DNA from 3 places in the Mesorhizobium monacense genome. Region 3 is predicted to be linked to each of the others. Evidence: riboswitches for the same ligand, from Rfam matches in the RefSeq annotation. Region 3 holds a riboswitch; each other region holds the start of a gene.
The links. A riboswitch is a leader RNA that binds a small molecule or an ion and turns the genes downstream of it on or off. The one in region 3 is predicted to bind S-adenosylmethionine.

Region 1 (3,269 bases), 1.8 Mb from region 3:
CTTCTTGTCGTCGGGAAAGTGGATCAGCAGGAAATTGCCGACGCTCGGCGTTACCCTGAGGCCCAGCTTTGTCAGTTCCTCAGTCAACCAGGTCAGCCAGGTCTCGTTGTGCACCACGCTGCGCTCGACATGGGCGCGGTCGCGGATGGCGGCGATCCCGGCCTCGATCGCCGTGGCGTTGACGTTGAAGGGGCCGCGAATGCGGTTGATCGCGTCGACGACGTGCATCGGACCATACATCCAGCCGATCCGCGCCCCGCCAAGGCCGAGCTTGGAGAAGGTGCGGGTCATGACCACGTTCTCGGTTCCGCCGACCAGCTCGATGCCGGCTTCATAGTCGTTGCGGCGGACATATTCGGCGTAAGCCGCATCGAGCACCAGAAGCACGTTTTTGGGCAGCCTCGCATGCAGGCGGCGCACCTCCTGGAACGGCACATAGGTGCCGGTCGGATTGTTGGGATTGGCGAGGAACACGATCTTGGTGCGCGGCGTCACGGCGGCCAGTATCGCATCGATGTCGGCGCGCTCGTCGGTCTCCTTGACAGCGACCGGCGTCGCACCGGCCGACTGGATGTAGATCTTGTAGACCATGAAGGCGTGTTCGGTAAAAATCGCTTCATCGCCAGGCGCCAGATAGGTCTGCGCCAGCAGGCCCAATATCTCGTCGGAGCCGTTGGAACAGATGATGTTTGCCGCATTCAGCCCGTGCACCTCGGCGATCGCCTCGCGCAGCCGCCTGGCGGTGCCGTCGGGATAGATATCGAGTTTTGCCGCGACCTCGCGCGCGGCCTCGATCGCCTTCGGCGAAGGGCCGAGCGGGTTCTCGTTCGACGACAATTTGTAAACCTTGGCGACACCGTCCGGCGCCGTGCTCTTGCCGGGCACATAGGCGTCGATGTCCATGATGCCCGCGCGGGGCGTTGGCCGTGCCTGATCCGGTCTCTTGTTCATGTCTAACAAATCCATCGAGAATTCTTCCGCCGGAAGCCGCAGCGGAAATACTAGCCGTGGCCCGGAATGTCGAGAGCCGGCAGTGGCGCGAGCGACCGGCCGTTGACGGCAAGGCGCGCGAGTTCTAGAAGAATGTGACAGTTCCGTGGTGATTTGGCCGGTCGGCTTGCAGCCACGTTAAACAACTCGCTAAAGGGCCGTTTGCATCCTGTAACCGGCTTTGCGAGGGCATTGCCGGTTTTTTGTTGTCCGCCGCCGGCCGGACGATGGGTAATGCAAGAGAGAGATAATGGCCGCTCCGCGCCCTGGAAGAACCAACAACGAGATCGACGCACCGTCGAGCCCGGTGTTGCGTTTCGGCGCCGACAAGCCGCTGAAGCTCGACGCCGGCACGCTTTTGTCGCCGTTCCAGATCGCCTACCAGACCTATGGCACGCTGAACGATGCCCGCTCCAACGCCATCCTCGTCTGCCATGCGCTGACCGGCGACCAGCACGTTGCCAGCACCAATCCGGTGACCGGCAAGCCGGGCTGGTGGGAGGCGCTGATCGGCCCCGGCAGGATCATCGACACCAACCGTTTCTTCGTCATCTGCTCCAACGTCATCGGCGGCTGTCTCGGGTCCACCGGCCCGGCCTCGACCAATCCGGCCACCGGCAAGCCCTACGGGCTCGACCTGCCGATCATCACCATCCGCGACATGGTGCGAGCACAGCTTATGCTGGTCGACCATTTCGGCATCGAAAAACTGTTCTGCGTGCTCGGCGGCTCGATGGGCGGCATGCAGGTGCTGGAATGGGCCTCGACCTATCCGGAGCGCGTCTTCTCTGCGTTGCCGATCGCCACCGGCGCCCGCCATTCCTCGCAGAACATCGCCTTCCATGAGGTCGGCCGGCAAGCCGTCATGGCCGACCCGGAATGGCATGGCGGCAAATATTTCGAGCATGGCAAGCGCCCGGAAAAGGGCCTGGCGGTGGCGCGCATGGCCGCCCACATCACCTATCTGTCGGAAGCGGCACTTCACCGCAAGTTCGGCCGCAATCTGCAGGACCGCGAGGCGCTGACGTTCGGCTTCGACGCCGACTTCCAGATCGAGAGCTACCTGCGTCATCAGGGCATGACCTTCGTCGACCGCTTCGACGCCAACTCCTATCTCTACATGACCCGTTCCATGGATTACTTCGACCTCGCCGCCGACCATGGCGGCCGGCTGGCCGATGCCTTTGCCGGCACCAAGACCCGCTTCTGCCTGGTGTCCTTCACCAGCGACTGGCTGTTCCCGACCGAGGAGAGCCGCTCGATCGTGCATGCGCTGAACGCCGCCGGCGCCTCCGTATCCTTCGTCGAGATCGACACCGACCGCGGCCACGATGCCTTCCTGCTCGAGGAACCGGAATTGTTCGCCGCCATCAACGGCTTCATCGGCTCGGCCGCCCGGGCCAGAGGGCTTAGCGCATGACCCCGAAAAGTTGCGGACTTTTCGGACCGGGATCACGCGCCAGGCAGGAGGCGAAGCCATGAGCGTCAACCGCGCCCAGCGCGTCGACCTTGAAGTCGTCGCCGGTCTCATCCCGCCGCGGTCGCGGGTGCTGGACGTCGGCTCCGGCGACGGCCTGCTGCTCGAACTGCTGCAGGCGACCAAGCACGTCGACGGCCGCGGCCTGGAATTGTCGCAGCGCGGCGTCAACGAATGCGTGGCGCGCGGTCTCAGCGTCATCCAGGGCGACGCCGACACGGACCTCGAATTCTATCCCGACAAGGGTTTTGATTTCGTCGTCCTGTCGCAGACCCTGCAGGCCACCCGCAACCCTAAGCTGGTGCTCGACGAACTGCTAAGGATCGGCAACCGCGCCATCGTCTCCTTCCCCAATTTCGGCCACTGGCGGGTGCGGCTGTCGCTGTTTGTCAAGGGACGGATGCCGGTGACCAAGGACCTGCCCTATTCCTGGTACGACACACCCAACATCCATTTCTGCACCATCCGCGACTTCGTCAATCTGGTCGAGGAGCTCGGCGCCACGGTGGAAAGGGCGACCGCTCTCGACGCCAACGGCCAGAAGATCGGCCTCTCGATGCCGTGGTGGTTCTGGAACTTCTTCGGCCAGCAGGCGGTGTTCCTGCTGAAGCGATGATCATGGCCGGCTGCCGGCCATGCCGCTATTCCAGAACGTCGGTAGCCCTGTGCGGATGTTCGACGCCGTCGACGAAGATGACGTCGGATTGCGAGTTTTCGGTGCGCAGCGCCAGGATCGCCTGATAGGCGGGCGAACTGTACCACCCGCGTATATGGTCGCGGTCGGGGAATTCGATGACGATCA
Region 2 (3,269 bases), 1.6 Mb from region 3:
ACACCTTGAGCAGGGGCCCGCTCGCACGCCGCACGGCGGCGAGAATCGTTCCCACTGCAGCCGAGGCCAGCCGCGTCCGTACCGAATCCGCTCGGCTGGTCAGGACGATCGGAACACGCGCTCCCAGAACGATGCCCGCCGCATCGGCCTTGGCCATGAAGATCAGGTTCTTGGCCAGCATGTTCCCTGACTCAAGATCCGGCACCAAAAACCTGTGCTTGGCCCGCAACCGGTCCGCCGATGCCCTTGATCCGCGCGGCCTCTGGGTCGATAGCATTGTCGAAGGCGAGCGGCCCGTCCAGCACGCCGCCGGTGATTTGGCCGCGGTCGGCCATCTTGCATAGCGCCGCCGGCAATCGTTGGACCCAAAAGGGGCGTGACCTCAATGGGCTTTGCTGCCAACGCGCTCGGCTTCGGCGATTGCCTTTAGGTTCTTTGTCCTTCCGTGGTCTTCTTCGGCATTGGCGATGAATGAAAAGAAGGCCGCCCACACGATGTCCTTTTTCGAGGCCTTCGGATGCTCTTTCCTTGCGGCTTTCAGCAGCTGCTTGGGGTTCATACCTGGCGTCACGACACGCATGAGGGTGTCAGCAATCGCCTGCATCTCTTCCGCTTCCATGACTGGAACTCCATACCTATCACGATGAGGCTAGCATACCAGCGAGGCTAGGTGACCGCCATCAGATCATGGTCGGGCCTGTCAAATATATTCGCCGGCAAAAAAACCTGGTGCCAGACGCTTGGGGCCGTGCGAGCGGGAGGCCAAGGCCGCGCTTCAGGCCTGAAAACCGTGAGGACGATGCCACTGCGATGCGGTCGGGCAGACCGGCGCGAGGTGAGATCTGCTCGTTCTGGCAGGTGAGCCCAACGGCAACTTTCCGCCCAACTGAGACGCTCCATCTCGGCCCAGGTATGACCGGTTAGGGTCAGATCGCGTCATGCAACGCTCGCAACTGAAGGACCGCAACCGGTTGAACTCGGTCGTTCAGAGTGATTTGGGTTTTGAGGCGAGAACGGCCGGCCGCGAGGAGGCCCCGAACCTGGACGAGGGTGTCGGCCGCGTGCGCCTGATCGGGGCCCCACAAAGCCAGCCTACCCGCGACTGCCGACAAGGCCGGGCGGGTGGTGCACCGGGGCTTCGCACTTCTCTTCGGTACGCGAGATTTAATCTCGACGGCCTTGTTGCCATGATAGCTTTGGCGGAGCTTGGGATATCTATCCGGGTGCTGACTATGGCGCTCGTCACGCCGAACGGCCGCGACGATGACTTCGGCTAATATACCGCGATAGACGCCTGCATGCAGCTGCGATTCGAGAAGGCGACGACCGGCACGTTTCATCGTCTTGCAAATCCGAAGTCGTCGTGACCTCGCTTCGAGCCGGCTGAATCGATCTCGCCACGGTCATTCATCATAACATGCCAAAATCTGGCGCAGCCACTCATTGCCGCGCTCGGATTTGACGATATCGCGAGATAGGAGAACCGCGCTGGCAATAGTGTTCTCTCCACCAGCTGCCACCTCAGCGATGGCTCGCCGCTGCTCCTCCCGCAAACCCCGCAGTAGGTCGAGATGATAGGCGAGTGCGTCCGTCACCTCTTTGCGCGCCTTCTTCGACCGGTTAATCTTCATCGTCCGGAGCCTCCGAACCAAGCTGGCCCATGATTTTTGCGTTGTGCACCGCAATGCGGGCATTCGTAACGGCAGGGTGCACGTCATCCCTGAAGCGCGCCATCGGATCATCGAATTCCGGCAACAAGCGCCCGATGCGCTTGCTGATGGTGGCATGATCACCGGAGAGCGCCCTTGCTGCCTCTCTCAGCCCCAGCCCAAGCCGTTCGATGCGGTCGTCGCGACGAGCGATGAGATCAAGCACGGCGACCGCCTGGTCGTTTTCATCCGCCATCCGCATCAGCGAGGCGATAAGCCCAGCGTCGTCGATCAGTTCCCAAGTGACGGGTGGATGTTTGTTGGTCATACGTTCTCCATGGGTTTCGGACCTTGCCGGTCGTCAATGCACACATCGTGGAGAGCTCTGACCTACTGTTGCCCCGTTCAGGGCCACATCGTCTTCACCACCGTTGCCGGTCAGGCTGGTTGGCGGGGCCGAAGCCCTCTCTGGATGCACAGATCAGTTTAACAAAACGATTGCACTTCGGCAAGTTTTCTCCTCGTGGTTGAAGTTTGGGGGGGTGTGAAATCGAGCAGATTTGAGGCTCCACAAACCACCCCCACCCCGCTACAGACAAACCCCGGAGGCGGGTGCCGGCGACCGGCCGTCCCGGCGGCGGCGATCTCACCCGCTGGCGTTCTAGTCTAGGGTCAAACTCTACCAACTGGCTGCCGCCGATGGCCGAGGTGAATGGGAAGTTGCCGTTCGGCTCAACTGCCAGAACGGGCACGTTGCGCCAACTACCAAGCCACTACTCGGACGTCGCGTTCGGGCCGAGAACAGACCGGCAGCTTCGGTCTGCGGATCGTCCAGAGCGGACATTTAGGTTGGGCGCGGGCATCGTCGTGACCTGACCCAGAGAGGACGTTCGATTGGGCAAATCGCAACGTCCGGAAAACGGGCATTTCTATATCTCTGCGGATCACCAGAATAAGTTTTGCTATTCACGAGACTGGCGTCATCATCCGGCCACATAGCGGGAGCCGCCAATGAGCGTTGTCGATGCCGATCTCCAGAAGCTGTTTGATCATGTGGAGGCCCACCGCGAGGCATTCATCGCGCGCGTGATGGATTATGTACGCCACCCCAGCATAAGCGCGCACAATGTCGGCATTAGCGAACTCGCGGCCCTGCTTGTGGATATGCTGAAGGCCCTCGGCATGGAGGCAGAAATTGTGCCGACAAGGAACCATCCAATGGTGCTCGGCCGGCGCAACGTATCGCCAGATAAGGCGACCGTCCTGCTCTACGGCCACTACGATGTGCAGCCGCCGGACCCGCTCGAACTTTGGGAGAGTCCGCCCTTCGAACCGACCATCCGCAACGGCCGCATCTATGCGCGAGGAATTGGCGACAATAAGGGTCAGCACTTCGCGCAGCTGCTGGCGCTCGAAACGCATCTTGCGGTCAATGGCGATTTGCCCTGCAACGTGATCTTCCTACTTGAAGGCGAGGAAGAGATCGGCAGTCCGCACATAGCCGAGTTCGTGCGCGAGCACGCTGACAGGCTCAAAACCGATTTGGTCGTGACGTCCGACGGCCCGCTCCATGAATCCGGGCTTCCAGTCATTACCTTCGGGGCACGCGGCGTGGCAGGT
Region 3 (3,269 bases):
CCAGCACCTGATGGCGGCGTGGCGGCCCGACACCGGCCTTGTCTGCTCGACGCCGATCGGCTCGCGTCCGGACGGCTTCTGGGCCGAGGTCGAATGCGTCTTCCTCAACACGCTACAGGCGCGCTGGCAATACACAGGCGAGGCGGTCGGCCTGGGCTTCGCCCAAGGCAAGAGCATGCTGTGGAAGAAGCCTGTGCTCGACGCCAATGGCGGCATCCGCGCGCTTGCCGCCGAGATCGCCGAGGACGCCGCCGCGACCAAGCTGGTCAACGGGCTGGGGCTGCGCGTCAATCTTGTCGCTTCGCCCTTCGAGCAGCCGCTTGGGGAGCGCCGTCTCGGTGACATATGGTCGCGCCAGGCCCGTTGGGCGCGCCTGCGCCGCGTCACCTTCCCGTTGTTCTTCGCCCCCGAAATCCTGACCGGCGTGGCCGTGCCGCTGGCACTGGCCCTGGTCGCAGCGGCCGGCGCCGGCATCAGTCTGCCGCTCACCGTGCTCTGCGTTCTGGCGCTCGCCTATGCGCCGGAATGCGCGTTGGCCTGGGCCAAGGGCTGGTATCTGTCGCCACGTACCATTCCGGCGATGATGGTGCGTGACCTGATGCTGCCGGCGATCTGGGCGCGCGGCTGGCTCGGCGGCTCGGTCGACTGGCGCGGCAATGCGATGACCATCCGCACCAAGGCTATGACCGAGCTGGAAGAGGGCGCCTGAGCAACGCTCAGGCGTTTGTCCAATCGCAGTCTGGACCCTTTATTTGGCGGATTTCAGCGCCTGTTCGACATCGGCGAGCAGATCGTCCGCATCCTCAAGTCCGACCGAAAGCCTGAGCGTGCCCGGGCCGATGCCGAGCTCGGCGCGCGCCTCGTCGCTGAGGTTCTTGTGCGTCGTCGTCGCCGGATGGGTTATCAGGCTCTTGGCGTCGCCGAGATTGTTGGAGATCAGCACGATGTCGAGCGCGTTCTGGAAGGCGAAGGCCGCCTGCTTGCCGCCCTTGACGTCGAGACAGATCAGCGTCGAGCCGCCCGTCATCTGCTTCTTGACGATATCGGCCTGCGGATGGTCGGCGCGGCCCGGATAGATGACGCGGGCGATTTCTGGGCGCTCGGCAAGGAAGTCGGCGATCTTGCCGGCACTTTCCGTCTGCTGGCGCACGCGCAGCGGCAGCGTCTCCAGGCCCTTGAGCAGGGTCCAGGCGTTGAACGGCGACAGGCTGGGACCGGTGTGGCGGAAATAGTCGTGCAAATTCTCGTCGATCCACTTCTTGTCCGACAGGATGACACCGCCGAGGCAGCGGCCCTGGCCGTCAATATGCTTCGTCGCCGAATAGACGACGATATGGGCGCCAAGCTGCAAGGGCTTCTGCTGCAAGGGCGTGGCAAAGACGTTGTCGACGATCAGCCTGGCGCCGATCGAATTGGCAAGCGAAGCGACGGCGGCGATGTCGACCACTTCCAGCGTCGGATTGGTCGGGCTTTCGAGGAAGAACAGCTTGGTGTTCGGCTTGACCGCCTTTTCCCAGTTGGCGATATCGGTGCCGTCGACCAGCGTTGCCTCGATGCCGTATTTCGGCGCCAGCGTCTCGACCACCCAGCGGCAGGAGCCGAACAGCGCGCGTGCCGCCACGATATGGTCGCCGGCCCTGGCGCTGCACAGAAGGGCAGCCGTCACCGCCGCCATGCCGGAGGCCGTGGCGCGCGCGTCTTCCGCACCTTCCAGCGCGCACATGCGCTTTTCGAACATGTCGACGGTGGGATTGGCATAGCGCGAATAGATGAAGCCCGGTTCCTCACCCTTGAAGCGGGCTTCCGCCGCCTGTGCCGTCTCGTAGACATAGCCCTGGGTGAGGTACATCGCCTCGGAGGTCTCGCCGAAGCCGGAACGCAAGGTCCCGCCATGCACGAGTGCCGTCTGAGGTTTCCAGTCGCGCTTCTTGGTCATTGCTCTGTCCCAAACACAAAAAAACCGGCCGCGAAAGTCGCAACCGGTCCATACGGCCTTGCGGCCAACGGTCCTTTAGCGACTTGTTTAACGTGGCTGCAAGCCGACCGGCCAAATCACCACGGGATAACGACCCTTTAGACCCGCACCGCGCTTGCGTCAATTGCCGGCTTCATTAAGAGGTTTGTACCAAGCAGGTTCCGCAAAAGTGTTCGACGATTTTGCGGCAGGAACCTGCGGCGAAAAAAAGCCCGGCCTTGAAGCGGAGCCAGCCTTTGCGGCAGACAGGCATTCTTCCCGATCAGGACATTTCCGCGCTTTTCCAGTCGGGCGCGCTGAAATCGCCGCGCGCTCTCGACGCCGACCAGATCCAGCCGGCCAGCCTCGATCTGAGGCTTGGCGACAAGGCCTGGCGCGTGCGCGCCTCCTTCCTGCCCGGTCCCAATCACCAGGTCGTCGACAAGCTCGAGCGGCTGAAGCTGCACGAGATCAGCCTCGCCGAGGGCGCCGTGCTGGAAACCGGCTGCGTCTACATCGTGCCGCTGCTGGAAAGCCTGGCCTTGCCGGCCGACATTTCCGCTTCGGCCAACCCGAAGAGCTCGACCGGGCGGCTCGACATCTTCACCCGCGTGATGACCGATCGCGGCCATGAGTTCGACAAGATCGCCGCCGGCTATCATGGTCCACTCTATCTCGAGGTCAGCCCGCGCACCTTCCCGATCGTCGTGCGCGCCGGCTCGCGGCTGTCGCAAATCCGTTTCCGTACCGGCAACGCGTTGCTGTCGGAAGGTGAATTGCGCGACCTGCACCATGCCGAGATGCTGGTGGCCACCGAGCCGCCCAACATTTCCGGCGGCGGCATTGCGCTGTCCATCGATCTCGACGGCGATAAGGACGGGCTGGTAGGCTATCGCGGCAAGCACCACACCGGCCTGATCGATGTCGACAAGCGTGCCGCGCAGGATGTCGTCGATTTCTGGGAGCCGCTCTACAAGAGTGGCGCCGGCGAACTGGTGCTCGATCCGGACGAGTTCTACATCCTGGTGTCCCGCGAGGCGGTGCATGTGCCGCCGCTCTACGCCGCCGAGATGACGCCCTTCGACCCGCTGGTCGGCGAATTCCGCGTCCATTATGCCGGCTTCTTCGATCCGGGCTTCGGCCATTCGGCGGCCGGCGGCACCGGCAGCCGGGCGGTGCTCGAAGTGCGCAGCCATGAAGTGCCCTTCATCCTCGATCACGGCCAGATCGTCGGGCGGCTGGTCTACGAGCACATGCTGAAACGGCCGCAGGCGCTTTACGGCACCGATCTCGGCTCGAACTACCAGGCACAGGG

Region 1: linked by a shared signal. The riboswitch ahead of metX (homoserine O-acetyltransferase MetX) and the one ahead of AC1RUK_RS23900 (O-succinylhomoserine sulfhydrylase) in region 3 are both predicted to bind S-adenosylmethionine.
Region 2: linked by a shared signal. The riboswitch ahead of AC1RUK_RS31525 (hypothetical protein) and the one ahead of AC1RUK_RS23900 (O-succinylhomoserine sulfhydrylase) in region 3 are both predicted to bind S-adenosylmethionine.

What each region holds. Positions count from the first base shown of each region.
Region 1 is NZ_CM165567.1:6,769,795-6,773,063, reverse strand. Features, by position in the region: gene hisC (histidinol-phosphate transaminase) at 1-951, opposite strand, end outside; SAM riboswitch at 1,087-1,164, shown strand; gene metX (homoserine O-acetyltransferase MetX) at 1,241-2,410, shown strand; gene metW (methionine biosynthesis protein MetW) at 2,469-3,083, shown strand; gene AC1RUK_RS32405 (DUF1330 domain-containing protein) at 3,109-3,269, opposite strand, start outside.
Region 2 is NZ_CM165567.1:6,572,709-6,575,977, forward strand. Features, by position in the region: partial or broken gene AC1RUK_RS31505 (phosphate acyltransferase) at 1-350, opposite strand, end outside; gene AC1RUK_RS31510 (hypothetical protein) at 383-619, opposite strand; gene AC1RUK_RS31515 (hypothetical protein) at 939-1,277, shown strand; gene AC1RUK_RS31520 (hypothetical protein) at 1,404-1,631, opposite strand; gene AC1RUK_RS31525 (hypothetical protein) at 1,621-1,977, opposite strand; SAM-I-IV-variant riboswitch at 2,032-2,130, opposite strand; gene AC1RUK_RS31530 (M20/M25/M40 family metallo-hydrolase) at 2,661-3,269, shown strand, end outside.
Region 3 is NZ_CM165567.1:4,980,108-4,983,376, reverse strand. Features, by position in the region: gene AC1RUK_RS23905 (ceramide glucosyltransferase) at 1-709, shown strand, start outside; gene AC1RUK_RS23900 (O-succinylhomoserine sulfhydrylase) at 749-1,936, opposite strand; SAM riboswitch at 1,992-2,069, opposite strand; gene AC1RUK_RS23895 (2'-deoxycytidine 5'-triphosphate deaminase) at 2,212-3,269, shown strand, end outside.